DNA from 4 places in the Shimazuella sp. NTD247 genome. Region 2 is predicted to be linked to each of the others. Evidence: riboswitches for the same ligand, from Rfam matches in the RefSeq annotation. Region 2 holds a riboswitch; each other region holds the start of a gene.

Region 1 (5,423 bases), on a different contig from region 2:
TTTGCAGTTAATAACAAATGTGCATAACGATCGATATTTGAGGGAACAGCGAAAGAGATATAATAACACATATTTTTTTTCCTCCTTCTTCATACATAGTATTCTTCTATACAATACCAGAAGAAGAAAACGGAAAAGTTAATAAAATAAAAAAAGACAATCATTTTTCAAAGTGATACTTTATTATTATTAATAAGTGAATTAGTAGGAAAGAAACAAATCAGATATAATAAGAAAAAATACAGTAGGAGATCAAACATGTTAACCATACAACAAATCGAAGCATCTCAAACGTATCATTTGCGGCACGCGGTATTACGATCAAATCAAACACTAGAAGATTGTAAATATAAAGGGGATGAAGATCCTACAACGATTCATTTAGGAGCTTTTTTTGATGGGAAATTGATTAGTATAGGAACATTTTTGCAATCTTCTTGTCCGTTAGTAGAAGCAAAATTACCTTACCAATTGAGGGGAATGGCAACCGATCCGCAGTTTCGTCGACAAAAAGGCGGTAGCTCTATTATCGCTCATGCTGAGAACTTGCTGAAAGCAGAAGGAAGTGATTTACTCTGGTGCAATGCTCGTTTGAGCGCAAAAGATTATTATGCAAATCTGGGGTATATAGAGGCAGGGGAGACATTTGAGATCTCACCTATTGGACTTCATGTGATAATGTATAAGTCTTTGTTGTAATAGAGGAGTATTTCTCCTCCGGAAAATAAGTCTGAGTATTATTATTGTTTTATTTTTATTGTTTATACTAATTGGAATGACAAATGCAAAAAGGAGTAGTATCAATGAAGATTGTTTTTGCTATTATAAGAAAACTCATTGTTTTAGGGTTAGTGTTATTTGTTGGTCTATCGATTGCATTATTGGCTAGTTACACGCTGGGCGGATCGACGACGATGATGGGATTTAGTGCCTCGATAATTGCAATAATTTCGTTTTCGATGATTATGATGGTCAGTAGTTTTATTGGAGATGCAGTTTTCTTTAAAAGGAGAAGAGGTAGGCAATGGATCAATTTGGCGATTATTTTGATACCTAATTTTCTTTTCGTATACTTTTATATTTTAAATGGTGGTCAGTTTTTAGAATTACCTGGATTTCAGATAGTAGGGAATATTTTGCTGTACGGTTCCATTGTATTGGCACTTGTTTTTTGGGGATTAGATGAATGGTCTAGAAAACTTGTACAAAAATGGATCAATAAAACGAGAGAATCACAACCGATAATGGAAAAGAAAATATAAAAAAGATCTGAGTGATTCTTTCACTCAGATCTTTTTTATTAGTAGATCGGAACCCATCCTTCTTTTGCTTTAAAAATACGAATGGCAACTACTTTTCTATCTTCCATCAATGTAAAATAGTGACGATAGTTTTCAGGCACAGAAATGAGGTCTCCCGGTTCCAATTCTACATCTACAAAACGCCCATTTGGACCTTGGATGGCAAAAATACCATGACCACTAACAATAAAGCGTACTTCGTCATCCGTATGATGATGTTCTTTGATAAAGTTTCCTAACAATTCATCTAAATTTGGTGTCGCGTCAGAGAGGGAGATGACGTCTTCCGTTACATAGCCTCTGCGTTTGGAAAGATCATCAATTTCACCTCGAAAAGATTGTATGATCTGTTCTTTTTCTTCTTCCGTAAGGTCATATTTTTCATGAAGTTGACTTGGAAGTTTGGAAATATCCCAATGTTCATAGATTACCCCTTGGCTGTCCAGATAAGTGCTCACTTTTTGTTGGTCTGTTACTCGCTCTTCGTTGTCATGAAAACGCAATTGTGCCATGGTAACACACTCCTTAGATATGTTGTAGTTGTTTTGAACTTAAGAGATGTAGCTTCACTAAATAAGAAAACAGAAATTCAAACGCTTCCAAATGCTTTTTCGCTTCAAAGCCATTTTTTCCCCATGCCGTAATGCCGTGGTTACGAATCAATACAGCAGGAACTTTTGGTTGAATTGCTTTTCCAAAAGTAGTCGCTAGTACAGTAAGGTCTGCTGTATTTTCAATAATAGGAATTGCAATCTCTGCATTTTGTTCCCATATCCCAAATGCTTTGATGAGTTCTTGGTTGCTGATCGCTACATAACCTCGATCACCATACAGTTCGGAAATAATATTGTTATCTACCGTATGAATATGAAGGCAGCAGCCTGCAGCTGTTCGCTTATAAACTTCAAGGTGCAGCCCAGTTTCTGCCGAAACTTTTGCAGTTGTTTCTGCAAGCGGAGTGCCTTTTTCATCCACCAAAATAAAATCATCAGGTGTTTGTTTGGTTTTGTCCTTTCCACTGGCGGTAACCAAAAAAGTTTTAGGATCATCATTCACTTTGATAGATAAATTGCCACTCGTACCAGGGAACCAGTCTCTTTTTGCTAATTCTGACTTGATCGTTGCTAGCTCTTCCCATCGTTTTTGTAAAATACTCAACTGACTTCAACTCTTTCTAAGTCTGTTATGATATCTGTGAAATTCTCAAAAGGAGTAAAAGGAATCTGTAGTTTTTGACACTGTTCGATAAGGAAATCTCTTGCATAAACGCGATCTGCGATCTTTGCTGCTTCAAAGTCGGTAACTGAGTCCCCGATAACAATTTTTTCGTATTGATCTGAATCAAATTGTCGGATGATAGATGGTTTACAACAACCACAATCATTGGAGCAGTGCGCATCACATGTATGCGGCCATAATATTTGAATGTTATCTTTCGAAAAATCACTTGCATTACAGTATACATATGGACGATCAATATAACTATCTAAAATCGGGTAAACAAAAAAATCAATGCCACCGGAAACGATGTAGAGCGGGATTTTTTGTTTTTGGGTGAAACGTACAAATGATGCAAATCCATCACGAAGAATCCCAGTTTCTTTTACGTATGCAATAATGTCCTCTTTTAATGAACTAGGCAGAAGAGAAAACATTTTTCCAACGCCTTCTTTAACAGATATCTCTTGAGAAAGGACAGCGTCTTTGATAGCTTCCCATTCGGGAGGTGCGAAATTTTTCATAATGGAGACGATATTGTCTGATTGGGTAATAGTTCCATCAAAGTCACAAAAAATAACTGGCTGCTTGTTCACTATATTGATCCTCCCCAAAGTTCTATAGCTTTTGCTAGTTCGGAATGGGAATGAGCTGCTTCTTTCAAAGATATTCCTTTTTTCGCAGCTTCGATTGCTTGACGAAAAGCTTTTCCACCAGCGATGGCTCCACTTGGATGACCATGTACACCTCCGCCAGCATTGATGACAGAATCGATACCAAAATCAGCAAAGAGCTTAGGAACCAGCGCCGGATGAATTCCAGCGGAGGGCACAGGCAATGCTTTTTTCCAATAATCATGTATACTGCTCAATTCTTTTGCGATACCAAGTGCTGCCGTTTTCTCCAATGCGACACTTCCATAAGGAGAAGGGAATAATACCAAATCTGCTCCTGCGGCACGCAGAAGCTTCCCGTACCAAAGAGAGGAACTGACACCATAAGTAGGAGAGGCTGTTACCGCACCTCCGAAAGCAGGATGTGCTAAAATAGGAACATGTATGTCCTTATCCTCTGCAAGTGCTTGAAGGGTATCCAATCCATATGTAAATACGTTAAATAACAAGGCACTGGCTCCAAGATAGACAGCATGTTTTGCTTTTTCTACTAATTCAGTAGAACGACCAGAAAGATTTACAGCATATAAAGTTGTTTCCCCAGTTTCTTGCTCGGTTTCTCTAAGTACTTTTTTTGCAATGGCAATGCGCTGTTCAAAAGGACAAGTGGGATTATCAAATAATATTTCATCATCCTTGATGATATCCACACCACCAAGTGCCTGTTCTCGAAGTTGGTGCTCAAAAAAAGAAAGATCTCTGCCGATAATCCCTTTAAAGATACTCATTAGTAGGGGTCGATCAGTCACTTCCAGTAAATTGCGGACACCGAGAACACCAAAAGATGGGCCTGGAAATCGTTGTGCTAATTCAGGAGTAAACTCCAGATCAATTAGCTTTATTTTTCCATCTAGGGAGAGTTTTCCAAATACGGTTGTTAAAATAGCAGGTATATCCGCAGAAAAATTAACGGATGGATAGGAAATAGTGATCAATCCCTGTTCTTCTGATAATGTTTGGATTTGAATAACTTCTCCCTTATGTTTAGCCAATTGTTGTTGATCTAATTTGGGTAGGTCGGTCCATGATCCAACAGTAAGACCAAGGGCGATTTGTTCTGCTTTTTGTAAGAGGTCTCCTTTATTAGGAACAAGATACGTCGCAATTGCTGCTCCCATTGTTCTCCTCCTTTTTTAAAAAAAATAAACCCTCTTCCTGAGGAAGAGGGGAACGTTTACACCGCTTCCTCTTATCTTTCAGTGTGTTCACTGTAAGAATTAGCACCGTTTTTACCAACATGGTAAATCGGTTGCCGGGTTTCATTGGGCTCATCCCTCCACCTACTCTTGATAAGAGAATGTCATTATTGTCTTGTGATTAGATATTACGATTATGATGGAAGAGTATCCTTTTGTCAACGGAATAATTCCAAGCTATCCAATCGGTCAACTGCTTCTTGTAATCGTTCTTCATCTGCTAACAAACCTACACGAACATAGCGATCTCCTGCTTTTCCAAAACCTATTCCTGGAGCGACTGCGATATGTGCATTTTTGAGAACGTGTGTTGTAAAACTTTGTGAATGATAACTATCAGGAACTGGCAGCCAGCAAAAAAAGGAGCCTTTTGGTTTTTGGATATCCCAGCCGATTTTTTGTAATCCTGAAATAAATACATCTCTTCTTTTTTCGTATGTCTGCACCAATTTTTCCACAGAATGTTGCGATTCGAGTAATGCAGTAGCTGCCGCTTCTTGAATAGCACCGAACAAACTGACATAAAAATGATCTTGCAACAATTCAATTGCTTCAATCACCGATGGATTTCCCAAAGCAAAGCCGATACGCCATCCTGCCATGTTGTAGGTTTTACTCATGGTATAAATCTCAATCCCAATATCTTTTGCTCCAGGTGTCTGCAAAAAGCTCAGCGGCTTTTGACCGTCATATCCGATTGCACCGTAGGCAAAATCATGGACTACACAAATGTTATTTGTTTTTGCTGTCAGCACGGTTTTTTGGAAAAAATCAGAAGTGGCCACACCAGCTGTAGGGTTATTAGGATAATTTAAAAACATTAATTTTGCTTGTTCCAAAATGGATGCAGATATATTTTCATAGTCTGGAAGAAAATCATTCTCTGCAAGCAGGGGCATCATTTCCATTTTTGCATCAGCCATCGCAATTCCAGACCAATAATCTGGATATCCGGGATCAGGAACCAAAGCGATATCTCCTTGATTTAAAAAGCATTGTGCGATTTCGACTAAACCAACTTTTCCGCCAAATAA
Region 2 (5,423 bases):
CCGGAGATAGTGGCAGCAGTAGTTCCGATAATAACAATGCTGATTAACAGCAATAAATAAATTTAGACAACAAGAACGGTGACAGACACCGTTCTCTTTTTTTGGGGCTGATCATATGAGAAAAACAATAGGAGAATATGGAGTCACAGAAATCGTCATCCAAAAATCCCGGTTTATTTGCCAAGCGAAGCGGGTGAAAACAGAAACAGCTGCACAACAATTTATAGCAGAAACAAAAAAACAATACTGGGATGCTACCCATAACTGCTATGCCTATATCATCACCAATCAAATACAAAAATCTGCCGATGATGGAGAACCAGCAGGAACTGCTGGACGCCCTATTCTGGAAGCTATCCACAGTAAAGAGCTCACAGAAACAGCTATTATTGTTACACGTTATTATGGGGGAGTAAAACTTGGAACAGGCGGGCTTGTACGTGCCTATGGTCAAGGAGCAATCGCAGCAATACAACAGGCAGGCATTCTAGCAAAAAACACATATCAGCAAGTATTTCTGACTTTTGATTATTCCTTTTTGGGTCGATTGGAGCACGAGTTGCGAAATACCCCTATTCTATTAGATGATCCAGAGTACGGAGAAAAGATACACTGGTCCATCTGGTTACCAACTGAAATTGCAGATGAATATCTTACTAAAATAACCGATTGGACAAGCGGGCAAGTCCATTTGCAATTAGGAAAAACAGAAGAAAAAATATCCGTTTAAAAATTGTTTACACCCTCAAGAGACACTTGAGGGTGTATATATGTAATTATTTTTTATTTTTATTTTTCTATTTACTGATGAAGAAGACGAAGCAAAAACGCAAGCATCACTTCCAGTCCAACGGGAATTGCTTCCTCATTAAACTCAACATCATTGGAATGAAGACTAGTAATCGGTCGTCCGACAAAACCTACTCCTTGACGAGCAAGCAGCATTTTCTTTACATATTTTTGCACTTCACCAAAATCTTCTCCACCCTTCGAAAGAACTGCTTCTTCTACGCTATCTTCATCAAGCAACTCTCCGATGGTCTCCGTAAAGAGATCAACTAGGGAAGCATCACAGATGCAAGGATAAGGATAGCCCTCTTCGATGATCGGCATAACCTTATACCCAGGATGATAAGCAATAAATCGCTGGGCAAACTCACCGATGAATGAGAGAATCTTCTCCCGAACTGCAGGATCATGACAACGAACGGTTCCATTAAAAACAGTATATTCCGAGATCACATTTGGTGCACTGTGATGATTCGGGTGGTCGTCCATCTGTCCACAATGGATCTTCGTAATAACGGTACAAAATTCATCTTCTGACAGCCCCAAAGAATGCACCCAAGCATACAGTTCGGGATACTCCTCTTCCCAATATGGCTTAAGTGATCCAGCGAAAATCTGCCGAAGCATGGAAACCATTTCGACAGTCGGATCGATTGGATTTTTTGCCTTGTCTGGATGTCCAGAGTGACCATCCTTACCAGTGACACGCACATAGAAAGTATCATAACTAGCGGTGATAGCGCCCTTGCGAACAGCAAATTTTCCTGCTGGAAGATCAGGGTTTACATGATACATAATTGCCGCATCAAACCGATCCCCAAGCACATTTACCATATATTCCATCATATCTCTGCAGCCTCCAGGAGGCTGTTCCTCCGCAGGCTGGAACATGATGGTCATTATCCCAGCGAATTTGTCCTTATTCTCATAAAACCACTTTGTAATGACAAATGCTTGCGCTGTGTGATAATGATGCCCACAGTTATGACAAGCATTATCAAAACCTATCTTGACACCGGCGTTTGGCCTTGGCACCATGGGAAGTGCATCTATGTCGCCACGGAACAAAATAGAAGGGCCGCTCCCCTTTTCTCCCTTAATCTGAACTCTCAGGCCATAGGTAAGCCCATTGGCAACTGGAATTCGCATAAAGGGAATCTTGTACTTCTTCAGAAGTTTTTCAAGAAACGGAAGTGTCCACTTGGTCTCTTCAAATGATTTGCAGGGATGCAGATACATCTGACGGCTAATATAACGCGCCAGATCGATATCACTGATCGAAACATTCGGGATCATTTTTTTCTCCATGGAAAAAGGCAATAAGACAACTACCATTATAATCATTTTTTTCGATATATTCCAATTTAATTGAATAGAAAAAAAGGCAGGGTTATCATACACCCCTGCCTTTTTGCTTTAAAATGCTGGTACAACTGCACCTTTGTATTTATCCTCAATAAATTTTTTCACCTCAGGTGAATTCAATACTTTTGCTAGTTTTTGGATTCGAGGATCATTTTCTTTTCCTTTTTTGGTAGCTAATACATTCACATAAGGAGACTTTGAATCCTCAATAAACAGTGCATCTTTCGTTGGATTTAGTTTTGCTTGTAGTGCATAGTTAGTATTAATCACAGCAAGATCTACCTGATCCAAAACTCTTGGTAACATTGCCGGCTCCAAAGGCTTTAGTTCGATATTATGCGGATTAGATACAATATTTTTTGCTGTTTTTTCGCCAGTGCGGTTATCTAATTTAATGACACCATTTGCATCCAATAACAACAAAGCACGGGTAGTTTCAGATGTAGCATTTGGAATTGCTACTGTTGCCCCATTTGGAATTTTGGTTTTGTCTTTTATTTTTTGGGAGTAAACACCCATTGGTTCAATATGAACACCTACAACTTTTACGATATGATAGTTATTTTCTTTATTCGTTGTTTCCATCCAAGGAATATGCTGAAAATAATTTGCATCGATCTGCCCTTCTTCTACAGAACGGTTTGGTAAAACATAATCTTGGAAAACCTGCACCTGAAGATCAACGCCTTGCTTTTTCAAAATCGGCTTCACAAAGTTTAATATCTCTGCATGAGGTACTTGCGTAGCTCCTACCTTTAATACTTTGGATTCTGTATTTCCAGTGCTATTATTCGAATTTCCACAAGCCGATAAAACAAATGCGAAAAGTAAGGATAAACCAAGTAATATACCTTTTTTCATTCCCATACTCCACCTTTATGATTGTAAATTTCTTTTATCTAAGCGACGGGCGATAAAATCGCCTATCCATTGAACCAACTGAACCAATACAACCAATAAAATACCACAGGCGAACATCATCTTTTCGTCAAACATTTGGAACCCATAGCGAAGGGCAAGGTCACCCAAGCCTCCCCCGCCAACCATACCAGCCATCGCTGAATAACTGATCAGACTGACACAAGAAACGGTTAAACCAGAGACAATCGCGGGCATTGCTTCTGGAAGAAAAACACGCCATACGATCGTAAAAGGACTTGCTCCCATTGCTTCTGCTGCTTCTACCACACCTCGGTCGATCTCTCGAATTGCTGTCTCCACCATTCTTGCGAAAAATGGTGCAGCGCCAGCGATTAATGGAATCGTAGCTGCAGTCGTTCCAAGCGAAGTTCCCAAAATCCATTTGGTAACTGGAAATAAGAATAAGATCAAGACAATAAAGGGAACTGCGCGAAAAACGTTTACGACAAATCCTAATGCTTTTTGTATCCAAGGAACTTCCCAAAACTGCCCTCTATCCGTAATTACCAATAAAATGCCTAATGGAACACCGATCAATGCAGAAAAAAATGTAGAAATTGCTACCATCAATAATGTTTCCTGTGTTCCTTGCAAAATAAGTGACCAATCAAGACTAGGAGACAATTCGCTTCCCTCCTTTTTCTTCTGTCAAACCAAGAAAAGTTTTGGTGACCTGATGTTTTGGATCTTGAAATACATTTGTTACTAAACCACTTTCTACAACACTGCCAGACTCAAGAACAGCCACATGAGAGCATACTTTTTTTACAACAGACATCTCATGGGTAATAAACACAAAAGTGATCCCTGTTTCTCGATTGATCTCTTGAATTAATTGAAGAATGGAATCTGTTGTTGCTGGATCCAGAGCAGATGTTGCTTCATCACACAAAACAATCTCAGGATGATTCGCTAATGCTCTTGCAATTCCTACTCGTTGTTTTTGTCCGCCGCTCAATTGTGATGGATAGCTGTTTCTTTTTTCAGTCAAGCCCACACGTTCGAGCAATTCTTCCACACGTACCTTTATCTCTGATTTCTTCTTCCCTACAATCTGCAGTGGGAAAGCAATATTGTCAAAGACAGTACGCGAAGTGAGCAGATTAAAATGCTGGAAAATCATCCCGATTTTGCTTCTTAGCTGCCTGAGCTCAACCTTACTCAACTCAGCTATATTTTTATCACGTATGAAAACTTCGCCTTCCGTCGGCTGTTCTAAACCATTTATCATTCGCAGCAAGGTACTCTTTCCTGCTCCGCTATGACCTATAATCCCAAGCATTTCTCCTGCCTGTATGGATACAGACACACGCTCAAGTGCTGTCACTTCAGCAAATCGCTTGGAGACGTTTTGCAACTGGATCAAACTCAATTTCAAAGCACCTCCTAAAGTAAACTTGCCAGTTGGCAAGTCGTTAAGACGTAGCCAGAGGCTTAGTTGCCCTTATGTGGATAAGATAAAATTTTACTATCTTATCCACTAAAATAACAAAAACCCTTTCTGCACAATGATGCAAAAAGGGATATCTTCAAATATCGCCTTCTCTCATCTGTCAGAAACAAAATTCTGTAGGAATTGGCACCTTTCCTCATAAGGATGGTTGCCGAGGTATCACAGGGCCTGTCCCTCCACCTCTCTGGATAAGAGAAATCCATATCAAGTTAATGATATTATACTTTATAAAAATATAAAAATCAAGATGAAACTATAGAAATCGAATAATGTCTCGCTGCTGGAATATCTCAGGAACGGTTGCATGCTGATAAAAATGAGCAAATACTTGCTTTGTCGTCTCCACACCATGCCACTCGTTACTCAATGGATCTTTTCCATCAGCTTGAAATCCAAATATTTTTGTATACCATGGTTTGCTTTGTTCAGGCTGTACTTCCCCCAAGATATAATGGTAATGATGCTTATCATCGACTTGATGATACTCAATAAACTGTACTTGCTCATTTCCAAAGCACTGGATATAACTTCCTGTTTCTGTATCTTCTAAAATACAAAATTTATGGGCATCCCCATTGAGCATTTCAAGACGATGTAAAACAACTTCCAATGACGGATCAAGTATTGCTTCAGCCCCACTCTCTATGTCAAACACAAACTTCATTCGATCCCTCCTTATGTAAGTAATATACAATATATTTTATCGAAATTTATGAAAATTTGATATACAAGTATCGGCTTAGAAACAATAAAAATTCTTCTTCGCAAATAAAATTCTGATTTACTTGAACAACTCGTCTCTAAAAAGAGACGAGTTGTATTACTCATGATCGAAGCGAGCTATGCCATTGCTGGAGTTTTTTGCCATGATACCAGTGCTCAGCAAGTATATCTA
Region 3 (5,423 bases), on a different contig from region 2:
TAGAAATATATCTTTTTGAAATAGGTTTAACATTATTGGAGAAGTAAGAACTTGTGCTTGCAGTTGATTTCCGTTTATATCGATAGAGATAAATTCATAGTCTCAGATTGATAATTACCCATATATTGTAAAAACTGTTTTTCCACTTTCATAATAATTAATAGGAGAATCCTCAGGCAATCGGATCATGCGAGGAGAGTTTTCCTCATCACGAAAACCAAAACCTTTTTCATAGAAAACCTAACCATCTTTTGCAAGTCCAATTGCTATACAAGGTAAGTTTGACTCTCTCATTCCTATTTCTACATAATCTTCAAATATATCAATCCTGTGCTTATTTTTCATAAATCCCCTACTCCAAAAGTTTTTTGTCTCTTTGCTTTTTTCATCAAAACCCATTTGGTACTCACTTGTCTTAAGCATTTATCGAAAGTATGGAACTCATGCTTTCGGAGTTTTCCATAGCAGAATGACGACCAGAAGTCCTGCTAGGCACGGTAGCAATCCAACCAAGCCTAACAACGGCGGCAGGCCAGTGTCTCCGGAAGTGTCTTTTACAAGTAGATTGAATAGAGCGATGATCGTACTGAGTATGAACATCCCAGTTGCCGCCCATCGGGTCCATCGTTTGTCTTCTCTGGAGCCCCAAATCACATTAAGCCAACTGAGGATGCCCAGCACTCCAATGATGGACAAATAGATAAGATAGATCATAACTGCTGAGTCAATGCGCGATTGACTGTATGAAGGGTAGCTGTCCTTGATGTGGTTTGCTAGTACGTGGACAGTGAAATGGTCAACATACAAGATGATCATGGTTATAATGGTAAGCACAAGACCAGCATACATTGCAAGGATAGCCGATCTCTTAGATGGAGAGTTTGTGATCGATTCCATACTATTCACCTCATTCAAATTTCTATAAACTGTGGAACAACAACTTACTGATAAGTTAAGATTCGATAATGAATGAATTATAAAATATTCATTCACTCAAAATCAAAAAAACAGGGGTGATCATACACTATTTTTGGAAATTAGTTAAACCCCTTATGATAAATTCTGCTAAATACAGAATAATTTGCGGAAAATGTTGAATCCCGATTTCTTCCTTATGTGTATCGATATAGACTAATGAATCGAAAAAAGCAAGAAGCAGTTCATCATCTATATCTTCTCTTATTCGGCCCTCCATTTTCCATTTCTTAAATAATTCCTTATACATATTAGGCAAGGAATCATTACTCTCTGCACTTTCTTTATGGTAGATTTTTTCCAATTTGTGAAAAAAATCCGGGTTATACCATTCTTTCAGTATTGGATTTGAATGGATGGCATGTATGTTTTGTTCTACTATTTCTTTTACAATGGAAACAGGATCTTGATTCAGATCAAGAGATTCCATGATCGCCTTTTTCAGTTGCTCGTTTTCTTTTGTGTAGATTTCTACGAACAGTTTTTCTTTTGATGGATAGTAGTTATAGAACGTACCAACTCCGATACCAGCATTTTTAGCGATGTCGGAAATGTTCGTATCTTTAAACCCTTTTGTCAAGAATAACTCTTTTCCACATCGGAAAATATCCGCTTTTTTATCCTTCAATAAACCCCCCTCTTTCGAATGAATATTATTTAATTCATTCATATTAAAGCAGAGACTTCCCTTTTTGTCAATTCTACATAGGGGTTAATTTAAACCCTTATTTTTGAATGAAACACCAAATCATTCGGTGATACTTTTCTCGTCATCTATGAAATATTAAACATCATAACTGATTCCGAGTAATGTGGAACAAAGGGATTATGAAGTAATTCCCGATATCACTTGTTCTTTATTTTTTGTTCTCTTATTCACCACCATGATACCAAGGCAAACGAGAACCAGTCCACCAAAAGTCAAGATACTCAATTTTTCAGACAGGAGGATGGAAGAATAAAACACACCAAATATCGGGATCAAAAAAAGAAAGACAGATGCTTTGCTCACTGGATGATAGCGAAGTAAAATATTCCAAAAAAATGTTCCGATCAATGCTACCAATGATAAGTAGACAAACGTAAGTCCTGATTGAATATCAAAATGAAAAGGTAAAAAACCAGCTTTCCAAATACCTACACTGATAAGGCATAAGGAACCGACAAACAATTGATAAAAGGTGATGATATCAATTTCAAATCTAGCAGATTCGTGCCGTGCTAATAGATTTCCTGAAGCAGCTGCTAAATTAGAGAGGAGCAGTAAAATTTCTCCCAGTCCAAATCCTATCTCCATGGAAATCGAATGCAGACTCACAACGACGATCCCTAAAAATCCGATGCTGATGCCCAATGCTTTGCGTAAATTCAACCGATCATTTGTATCAATAAAGTGTGCTATCAAAATTTGAAACAAGGTTGAAGTTCCTGTAAGTATAACCGTAGTCATACTTGAGGAGATGCTTACTCCTACATAGAAGAAAATATATTGCAAAAAGTTTTGTACAAATCCGACTTTGCTCAAAGAGCGAAATGCAGAGCGCTGGAAGACACGTTTTTTGCTGATGAGTCGAATAAAAACGTACAGAATAAGCGCAGATAAGAGGAAGCGATAACCAGCAAAGACAAGTTCTGTACTATAGTCATGTGTCTGGATGGATAGCCATTTATAGCTGAGTTTGATAAGAGGAGCTGGACTCGCCCAAAGTAACGTAACGATCAAAATGGTTGCACTAAATCCTAGCGGGTGGGTGACAAACTTTTTCATATCGTTCTTTCCTTCCTCCATAATTTCGAATCTTGTTTTTTAGAGACATGAATGAATATTAATATATTCATTCATATTAGAGCAAAGTCTTTCCTTTTTGTCAAGTTGAACACGGTTACGACAGTTGATATGATTTCAATCAAGTGTTTTTGTTCGTATTTCGAGCGAGAAAATCCACGGTTTCAATCGTGGGATGAAAAGCAGCGTTGTTCGAAACCCCAAAAAAAGGGGTTGCAAGAACAACAAATCTTTGTATATTAGAACACATGATCGGTGATCATCCTACTGGTAGTAGGTTTGTTCTTTGAAAATGTAGTGGTATAGGGTTTCGGTGGCAAATGGATACGTCTCCCACCGAGTAAAACCATTAGAGGCAGGAAAAGAACTAGAGCGCTGGTAACAGGCGTTCCGCCCATGTGGGTACACTTCTAACTGCATGGGATGGGCTGATGAGACAGCCCCAAACTTAGGAGTTGCACAAAACAGAAATGGACGCATGTAGCAGAACTACCTAAGAATCCCACGACTTTAGTCGTGGAGAGTCTCAAAAAGTTGATTTCTAAAAAATCATTTAATTCAATATCAATATCTAAATTGGTTCTATCCCTTCATTAATTGATTGTTTTTCCTAAGCTCAATTAACTGTATTGTGTTGGCAGTATATCTAACTGTATAATTTTCTTTTTAATTACAGTGATTCCTAAAAACAGATTGACATACTTTGTATTTAAATATAAAATGAAAAAAATTAAATATCACTTCTTATCGAGAGAGATGGAGGGACTGGCCCTTTGATATCTCAGCAACAGATCATTTGATACTGTGCTAATTCCAGCAAGCGGAATGCTTGGAAGATGGGAAGAGTTACTTAAATGAACGGATAAACATTTAAAACGCCTCTTTCTATTTTTAGAAAGAGGCGTTTTTTGTTTTTCGTTTAAACTTTTTGTGAGAGGAGGAAGAAGATTGATTGAATTAGTAGATATCAGCAAACGCTATCCTGGTTCACCTGCCGTAGATGCTTTAAAGGAAGTATCTCTTCATGTGCAAAAAGGAGAAATTTTTGGTGTTGTCGGTGTAAGTGGAGCTGGGAAAAGCTCTTTGCTCCGTTCAGTTAATTTCTTGGAGAAACCAACTTCAGGAGAAGTCAAGGTTGATGGTATCTCTTTATCTACTTTGTCAGCAAATCAACTCCGAGAAACACGTAGAAAAATAGGAATGATATTTCAGCAGTTTCATTTGTTAGAAACAAAGACGGTGTTTCACAATGTGGCTTTACCACTCTATTTAACTGGAAAGAAAAAAGGAGAGGTAGAGAATAGAGTACTCGAATTGCTTGATTTTGTTGGTCTTGCGGATCGGGTAGATTATTATCCCGGACAGCTTTCAGGCGGACAAAAACAACGAGTTGGGATTGCTAGAGCTTTAGCAACTGATCCTCATATTTTATTGTGTGACGAAGCAACATCTGCCCTTGATCCTGATACAACTAAGTCCGTACTTGATCTATTACGTAGGGTGAATAAAAACTATGGAATTACCATTTTATTAATCACACATGAAATGGATGTTGTTCGCAAACTTTGTGATCGGGTTGCGGTTTTGGATCAGGGGAGGATTGTAGAGCAAGGTTTTGTCTACGATGTATTTACCAATCCAAAATCAGATACAGCAAAACGGTTTGTGAGTACAATTTTTCAACAACAACTTCCAATAAGTATTCGAAGTTTATTAAAAGAACAAGTAAAGATTTATCGCATTACATTTACCGGGAGTAATGCAACAGAGCCTTTGATTGCAGAAACAATCAGAAAATTCCAGACCAATATCAACATTTTGCAAGGAAATATAACCGAATTGCAAAGTAGGCCTTTTGGAGATTTGTTAATCAGTATTGAAAGTGATGAAAAAAAAGTGGAAGAAGTTATTCGTTATTTAAAAGATAGAAAAGTATTTGTAAGGGAGGTGAAAGGAGATGGTGTTTGATTGGGCTGTTTTTTGGCCGCAGTTAGTAGATGGCATTTTGGCAACGCTTATTATGGTTTTTGTATCGCTTGTATTTTCCATACTTCTAGGTTTTCCATTAGGCGTTGTACTCGTAGTGACAAGATCGGACCATATTTTGGAAAATAAAGTTGTGTTTACGATATTAAATACCATCATCAATATATTTCGGTCAGTCCCATTTATTATTTTATTGGTTGCCATTATTCCTTTTACTCGTTTGGTAACCGGTTCATCAATAGGCACTGCGGCAGCGATTGTTCCTCTTATTTTTTATGCAGCCCCTTATTTTGCACGTTTAGTAGAAAATTCTTTATTAGAAGTAGATAACGGAGTGGTGGAGGCAGCCCAAGCGATGGGTGCTACTCCTTGGCAAATCATTTGGCGATTTCTTTTGCCGGAATCCCTGAGCTCTCTATTTTTAGCGGCGACGATTGCTACGATTGGATTGATTGGTGCCAGTGCAATGGCAGGTGCAGTTGGCGGAGGTGGATTAGGAGATCTTGCGATTACATACGGCTATAACCAGTTTGAAGTGCGTGTTGTGATTATTACGGTGATCTTATTAATTATCATTGTTCAACTTGTACAAACTTTAGGAAATTATTTAGCCCGATTAGTGAGGAGAAAATAATATGAAAAAAATATCATCTATTGTTATAGCACTACTGCTACT
Region 4 (5,423 bases), on a different contig from region 2:
TTGTTTTCGTAGTACTGCTTAAGGAAGATGATCCATGCCCTGGTAAATCTACTGCAATTACATGATGTGTTTTGGCTAACGATTCGATTACCTTATCCCAATAATGATGATCTCCAACAAACCCATGAATCAATAAAATCGTATTACCTTGCCCTTCTTCTACATATGCTAGCTTGGTACCCTTTTTTGTTGTTATTGATTGTATTTCCATTTGCCCATGCCTCCTTGAGAACTCTCATTTAATATAATACTCTCTTTTACAAAAGACCGATCTCTGTTCATTAGTCAAAATCTGCAAATTTCGACCTCAACATCAAAAAAGGATACGTGCTTGTATCCTCTTAATCGTTATGAATATCTTGCAGTTTTTTTTCCGATGGTAAAAAATAACCCAGTATCCCCAAAACAGGTAAAAAGCCTACAATGGTAATAGTCTTGGTAATACCAATCACATCTGCTAAATTCCCAAATAAAACAGATCCTATTGCACCAAGCCCAAAAATAAAACCAACCGTTAAACCGGACATTGTCCCAATTTTACTTGGTACTAATTCCTGCGCATAAACAACAGAAACAGAAAAGCTCGTCATCATAATAAATCCAATCAAAATCAACAAAACAAAACTAAAAATTGGCCCTACAAACGGCAGTAATATCGTTAATGGTGCACTACCTAACAAAGAGTACAAAATAACATTTTTCTTTCCAAAACGATCACCCAGTGGTCCACCAAAAAAAGTTCCAACTGCCCCGCTAATTAAAAAAGCAAACAAGTATGCTTGAGCTGTACTGATTGAAAAATGATAGTTATTTATAATATAAAAACTGTAGTAGTTAGTCATACATACAATATAGAGCGAACGAGCAAACAAAATAAACATAATCAAAACTAAAGCAAGCCATACCGTTTTCGTAAGCCTAGTTGATCTTGTAATAGTCTTTTTCTTTATCAGCACACGAACTTGTAATTCATTTTGATACCATTTCGCAATATAAGCTAATAAAATAACAGCAATGGCTGCTGCAATTGTAAACCAAATTGCTCCAAATTGACCAAAAGGGACTAAAATAAGAGCTGTAATCAAAGGTGCCAATGCTTGACCAGAGTTACCGCCAACTTGATAAATCGATTGTGCTAACCCTTTCTTCGCACCTGCAGCTAAATGTGCTACTCTTGATCCTTCTGGATGAAACACAGCAGATCCTATACCTACTAAAGCAACACTAAACACGATCCAACTATATTTTGGAATAAATGCTAAAAGTAACATCCCTACTAAGGAACATGCTAGTCCAATTGGTAAGGCATAAGGCATTGGCTTTTTATCTGAAAACCACCCGATTACTGGTTGAAACAAAGAAGAAACTATATTTAATACTGCTGCGATCACACCTAGTTGCGTAAAACTCAATCCCATTTCTTTTTCCAAAATAGGAAACATTGCTGGGACAACTGCTTGGAGCGTATCATTTAGCAAATGACAAATACTGATAATAAATAATATCCGGTACGTAGTAAGTGCAATATTTGATGGTTTTTCCGCTGAAACAGCAGAAAGAGGAGAAGCCATAACTACCCTTCCTTTCACATATTTCTTATCCACTCTGTAGAATAACATGTATTTGGTAAATAATGAAGTTTTCCCTAATCGAAAAAATGAATTTATTATTTTCAGTAGATCATAATAAAAATGAAAAAATTCCCACCGATTAAAAGATAATTATTCCATAATATACTTCTTGTTGTAGAAGACTTTAGTATAATAGAAAAAGGAAAGTTCTCATTTTCATTATTACAATGAAAAATGAAGAAAATACTGATATGAAGGGTGACCTCAACATAATGAATGAATCTAACACAAGTGCTTTACATAAAGAGGCATTTGTAATATTAGAAAAAACAAGTCGTACATTTTTTATCCCCATCAGCTATTTAACCGATGGATTAAAAGAAGCTGTTGCTGCTGCATATTTGTGTATGAGAGCAATTGATGAAATTGAAGATCATCCAGAGCTTGAATCAGAGACAAAGCAAAAACTATTGTTAGAAACAAGTAAGTTGTTAATAGATGCAGACGTAAATACAGGAACCATCCAGCATGTATACAAGCCATATGAATTATATTTGCCAGAAGTTACCCTTCGTTTAGCTGACTGGCTAGAACTGTGTCCACCCTCCTTAAGAGAACGAATCGCAAAGGCAACCTCTCTCATGGCAGAAGGGATGGCAAAATGGGCAAAGAAAGAGTGGAAAATACAAACAGAAGCGGATTTAGATGATTATACATACTATGTCGCAGGATTAGTCGGCGTTATGCTTTCTGATATTTGGGAGTGGCATGACAACACCAAAACAGATCGTGATTTAGCAATTGCATTTGGAAGAGGTTTACAATCTGTTAATATTCTGCGAAATAAATCAGAAGATAAAGATCGGGGAGTTAATTTCTTTCCAGATGGCTGGGATGTATCAGATATGTTTTCCTATGCTAGGCGTAATTTAGCTTTAGCTGATGCCTATACCGAAAGTCTACAACCTGGCCCTATCCTTCATTTTTGTGAGATCCCTCTCGCTCTTGCTCATGGTACATTGGACGGTTTATCTCAAGGCAAAGAAAAAATAAGTAGAGATGAAGTAAAAGAAATTGTGAAAAAAGTAGTAGGGGAATAAAGTAAAATGAGTTACTCATCGTAGTAACTCATTTTTTATTGCGCTCGTTTTCCAATTCGATGGTCATCTGATTCACTAATTCTGGTCTTCCATGAAAAGCAGCGGGAGTATTTTGGAAATGGGTAATTCTCCATTTTTCTTTTTTACAAATAGCTACTAAGGTTTGAATCGCGTTTAAATCCGGATTTATTTTGTCTTCGTTTGGTGGAGCCATGCCAACGATCGCATGCAGTAAAGCAATCCCATCATTTGGAAAGCGAATATCTTTGATAATCGCAGTAAAAGGAGGGGTCAAATGGTGTTGAAAAATCTCATCTACATGCTCGAAGATTTTTTTCTGTTTACCGATGTAACTTCCATCAAATCCCACCATCTCTCCATTTTTTTCAAATAATGATGCCATTTTTTTTGCATCTCTTTCATTCCAAGCTTTTATCAATTCAATATAGAGTGACTCTATTTGTTCTGCTGAATTCATTCCCTATCACCTCATGTATTTAGTGAATATATCACATTTATCTCATCGATAGCAAAAGAAAACCCTGAATTTCGGGTTTTCTTTTGCTATCGAGCGACTGCATAAGTTATTTTCGTATTCAATGCTTGGGATAAATCAGTTATTAAATCATCTACGTTTTCTAATCCAACAGAAAAACGCAATAATCCATCCGTTATCCCATGTTTTTCTCTTACTTTCGGAGGCATGGCAGCATGAGACATCATAGCTGGATAAGAAAGAATACTTTCAACTGACCCTAAACTAACTGCCACCAAGGGTAAGCGAATTTTTTGGAGTAGTTGCTTTGCCCTTTGAACACTTCCAACATCAAAAGATAATACAGCACCATGACCGCTTGATTGTTTACACTGAATATGATGACCAACGTGTTCTGGTAAAGCTGTATAGTAAACTTTTTCAACTTCCTTTTGCTCTTGTAGCCATTTCGCTAAAATCTCAGCATTTTTAGTAGATAGCTCCAGCCTTGCTTGTAGTGTTTTTATACCTCTTAAGATAAGCCATGAATCTTGAACACCTAGGACTGCACCAATTGCATTTTGCAATAGTTTCACACGTTCAGCCAATTCAGATTCTCTTACTACCACTAGTCCTGCAATCACATCACTGTGCCCTCCCAAAAATTTGGTAGCACTATGCACAACAATATCAAAGCCAAAGGAAAGCGGACGCTGGTAATAAGGGGTTAAAAATGTATTATCTACGATAGACAATAACTGGTATTCTTTTGCTATTTCCGCTACTTGATGCAGATCTGTTACTTTCAAAGTGGGATTGGATGGAGTTTCAATATATATTGCTTTTGTATTGATTTGAATCTCATCTGTAATAGCATTCGGATTGGTTGTATCTACAAATGTACACTCTATCCCAAATCGATTGAGAACTTGTGTCAAAACACGATACGTTCCACCATACACATCTTGAGATACAATGATATGATCACCTTTCGAAAGTAATAACAAAACCGTAGAGATGGCAGCCATTCCAGAAGAAAAAGCAAAGCCACAACAACCACCTTCTAGCTTCGCTATCGTATCTTCCAATGCTTGACGAGTGGGATTGCCACTTCGTGTATAGTCATACTTACCTGGATTATCGACATCAAACTGATGAAATGTAGATGCTTGATAAATAGGAATACTCGAAGCTCCTGTCTGTTGATCCAGTTCATTGCCATTATGCAGTAATAAGGTTTCCACTCTCATCCAAACCACTCCCCTGAAAAAATTACTAGGCATTTTTTGTCTATTTGTCCTGTTATCCACAGCAAAAAGCCTCTTCCCTTAAAGAGAAGAGGCCGGATTTATCCATAGCGCCTTCTCTCATCTATCAGGAAATATCTTTCCTGCAGGAATTGGCACCATATTAATCTTTTAAGATCAATTGGTTGCCGGGCTTCATCGGGCCAGTCCCTCCGCCGCTCTCGATAAGAGAAATATCATTTTCATTTGATTCGAATTTGCTCTAGCTAACTTAAGGATATATGACCAATCACAAGAAGTCAAATAAACCTGTCAATTACATACGAAGTTGATGATATTCGTTAAATAAAGCTTTATAGCTGATTAATCCTAAAATAATACTCGTTAATACAGCTGACGATAATAGCGCAAACACAATAATTAATTGATAACGAACAGCTTGCATCGGATCTGTTCCAGCAATAATTAAACCCGTCATCATACCAGGAAGCTGTACCAATCCCATTGTTTTGGTATTATCAATAACAGGAATTAGACTTGCTCGAATAGCAGTTTTTAAATACGGAAATACAGCCTGTTTCGGTGTGCCGCCAAGCGACAATATCGTTAATATCTCTTGTTTGTTTGCTTTTACTTCGGATTGAAACCGATCTAAAAACAAAGAAGCGTTCATCATAGCACTTCCCACAATAATTCCACTGGTAGGAATAATATATTGCGGTGTTGGTTGTGTGATTTTAAATCCGATCAATACTCCCTGTGTGAGCAATTCTGTAAGCGAAATAGCAAACAATACTCTCATCCGAGAATGAGATAAGTATTTTCCATGTCTGCTTGCATTTTGTGTTGCTACAGCAATCATAATGAAAATCAAAACAATCATAAAAACTGGATTACTCAGATGAAAAATCACCTTTAATAGATAACCTATAAACAATAACTGAACAGCAGAGCGAATTGTCGCTATTACAATATCTTTTTCCAGTTTCAACTTAAAAAGAAGAGATAAAAAAAATGCAATAGCTACAAA

The links. Region 2 has a riboswitch for S-adenosylmethionine ahead of AC5WOC_RS12055 (methionine ABC transporter ATP-binding protein). Riboswitches for the same ligand answer to the same signal wherever they lie in the genome.
Region 1: another riboswitch for S-adenosylmethionine. It lies ahead of AC5WOC_RS05960 (2,3-diketo-5-methylthiopentyl-1-phosphate enolase); the one in region 2 lies ahead of AC5WOC_RS12055 (methionine ABC transporter ATP-binding protein).
Region 3: another riboswitch for S-adenosylmethionine. It lies ahead of AC5WOC_RS00380 (methionine ABC transporter ATP-binding protein); the one in region 2 lies ahead of AC5WOC_RS12055 (methionine ABC transporter ATP-binding protein).
Region 4: another riboswitch for S-adenosylmethionine. It lies ahead of AC5WOC_RS01990 (aminotransferase class I/II-fold pyridoxal phosphate-dependent enzyme); the one in region 2 lies ahead of AC5WOC_RS12055 (methionine ABC transporter ATP-binding protein).

The regions. Positions count from the first base shown of each region.
Region 1 covers NZ_JCAJZU010000002.1:303,358-308,780, reverse strand. The annotation lists gene AC5WOC_RS05990 (hypothetical protein) at 1-71, opposite strand, end outside; gene AC5WOC_RS05985 (GNAT family N-acetyltransferase) at 259-699, shown strand; gene AC5WOC_RS05980 (hypothetical protein) at 804-1,262, shown strand; gene AC5WOC_RS05975 (1,2-dihydroxy-3-keto-5-methylthiopentene dioxygenase) at 1,301-1,813, opposite strand; gene AC5WOC_RS05970 (methylthioribulose 1-phosphate dehydratase) at 1,827-2,459, opposite strand; gene AC5WOC_RS05965 (2-hydroxy-3-keto-5-methylthiopentenyl-1-phosphate phosphatase) at 2,456-3,115, opposite strand; gene AC5WOC_RS05960 (2,3-diketo-5-methylthiopentyl-1-phosphate enolase) at 3,115-4,311, opposite strand; SAM riboswitch class I at 4,380-4,489, opposite strand; gene AC5WOC_RS05955 (pyridoxal phosphate-dependent aminotransferase) at 4,548-5,423, opposite strand, start outside.
Region 2 covers NZ_JCAJZU010000004.1:255,432-260,854, reverse strand. The annotation lists gene AC5WOC_RS12080 (LCP family protein) at 1-47, shown strand, start outside; gene AC5WOC_RS12075 (YigZ family protein) at 116-730, shown strand; gene AC5WOC_RS12070 (M20 metallopeptidase family protein) at 802-2,085, opposite strand; gene AC5WOC_RS12065 (MetQ/NlpA family ABC transporter substrate-binding protein) at 2,206-3,015, opposite strand; gene AC5WOC_RS12060 (methionine ABC transporter permease) at 3,031-3,699, opposite strand; partial or broken gene AC5WOC_RS12055 (methionine ABC transporter ATP-binding protein) at 3,731-4,441, opposite strand; SAM riboswitch class I at 4,619-4,723, opposite strand; gene AC5WOC_RS12050 (VOC family protein) at 4,782-5,192, opposite strand; gene AC5WOC_RS12045 (hypothetical protein) at 5,353-5,423, opposite strand, start outside.
Region 3 covers NZ_JCAJZU010000001.1:77,655-83,077, forward strand. The annotation lists gene AC5WOC_RS00360 (hypothetical protein) at 241-399, opposite strand; gene AC5WOC_RS00365 (hypothetical protein) at 442-897, opposite strand; gene AC5WOC_RS00370 (TetR/AcrR family transcriptional regulator) at 1,025-1,603, opposite strand; gene AC5WOC_RS00375 (DMT family transporter) at 1,802-2,743, opposite strand; SAM riboswitch class I at 3,503-3,604, shown strand; gene AC5WOC_RS00380 (methionine ABC transporter ATP-binding protein) at 3,710-4,729, shown strand; gene AC5WOC_RS00385 (methionine ABC transporter permease) at 4,719-5,381, shown strand; gene AC5WOC_RS00390 (MetQ/NlpA family ABC transporter substrate-binding protein) at 5,383-5,423, shown strand, end outside.
Region 4 covers NZ_JCAJZU010000001.1:423,169-428,591, reverse strand. The annotation lists gene AC5WOC_RS02010 (alpha/beta fold hydrolase) at 1-211, opposite strand, end outside; gene AC5WOC_RS02005 (MFS transporter) at 342-1,571, opposite strand; gene AC5WOC_RS02000 (squalene/phytoene synthase family protein) at 1,844-2,671, shown strand; gene AC5WOC_RS01995 (SgcJ/EcaC family oxidoreductase) at 2,700-3,149, opposite strand; gene AC5WOC_RS01990 (aminotransferase class I/II-fold pyridoxal phosphate-dependent enzyme) at 3,236-4,396, opposite strand; SAM riboswitch class I at 4,511-4,624, opposite strand; gene AC5WOC_RS01985 (ABC transporter permease) at 4,710-5,423, opposite strand, start outside.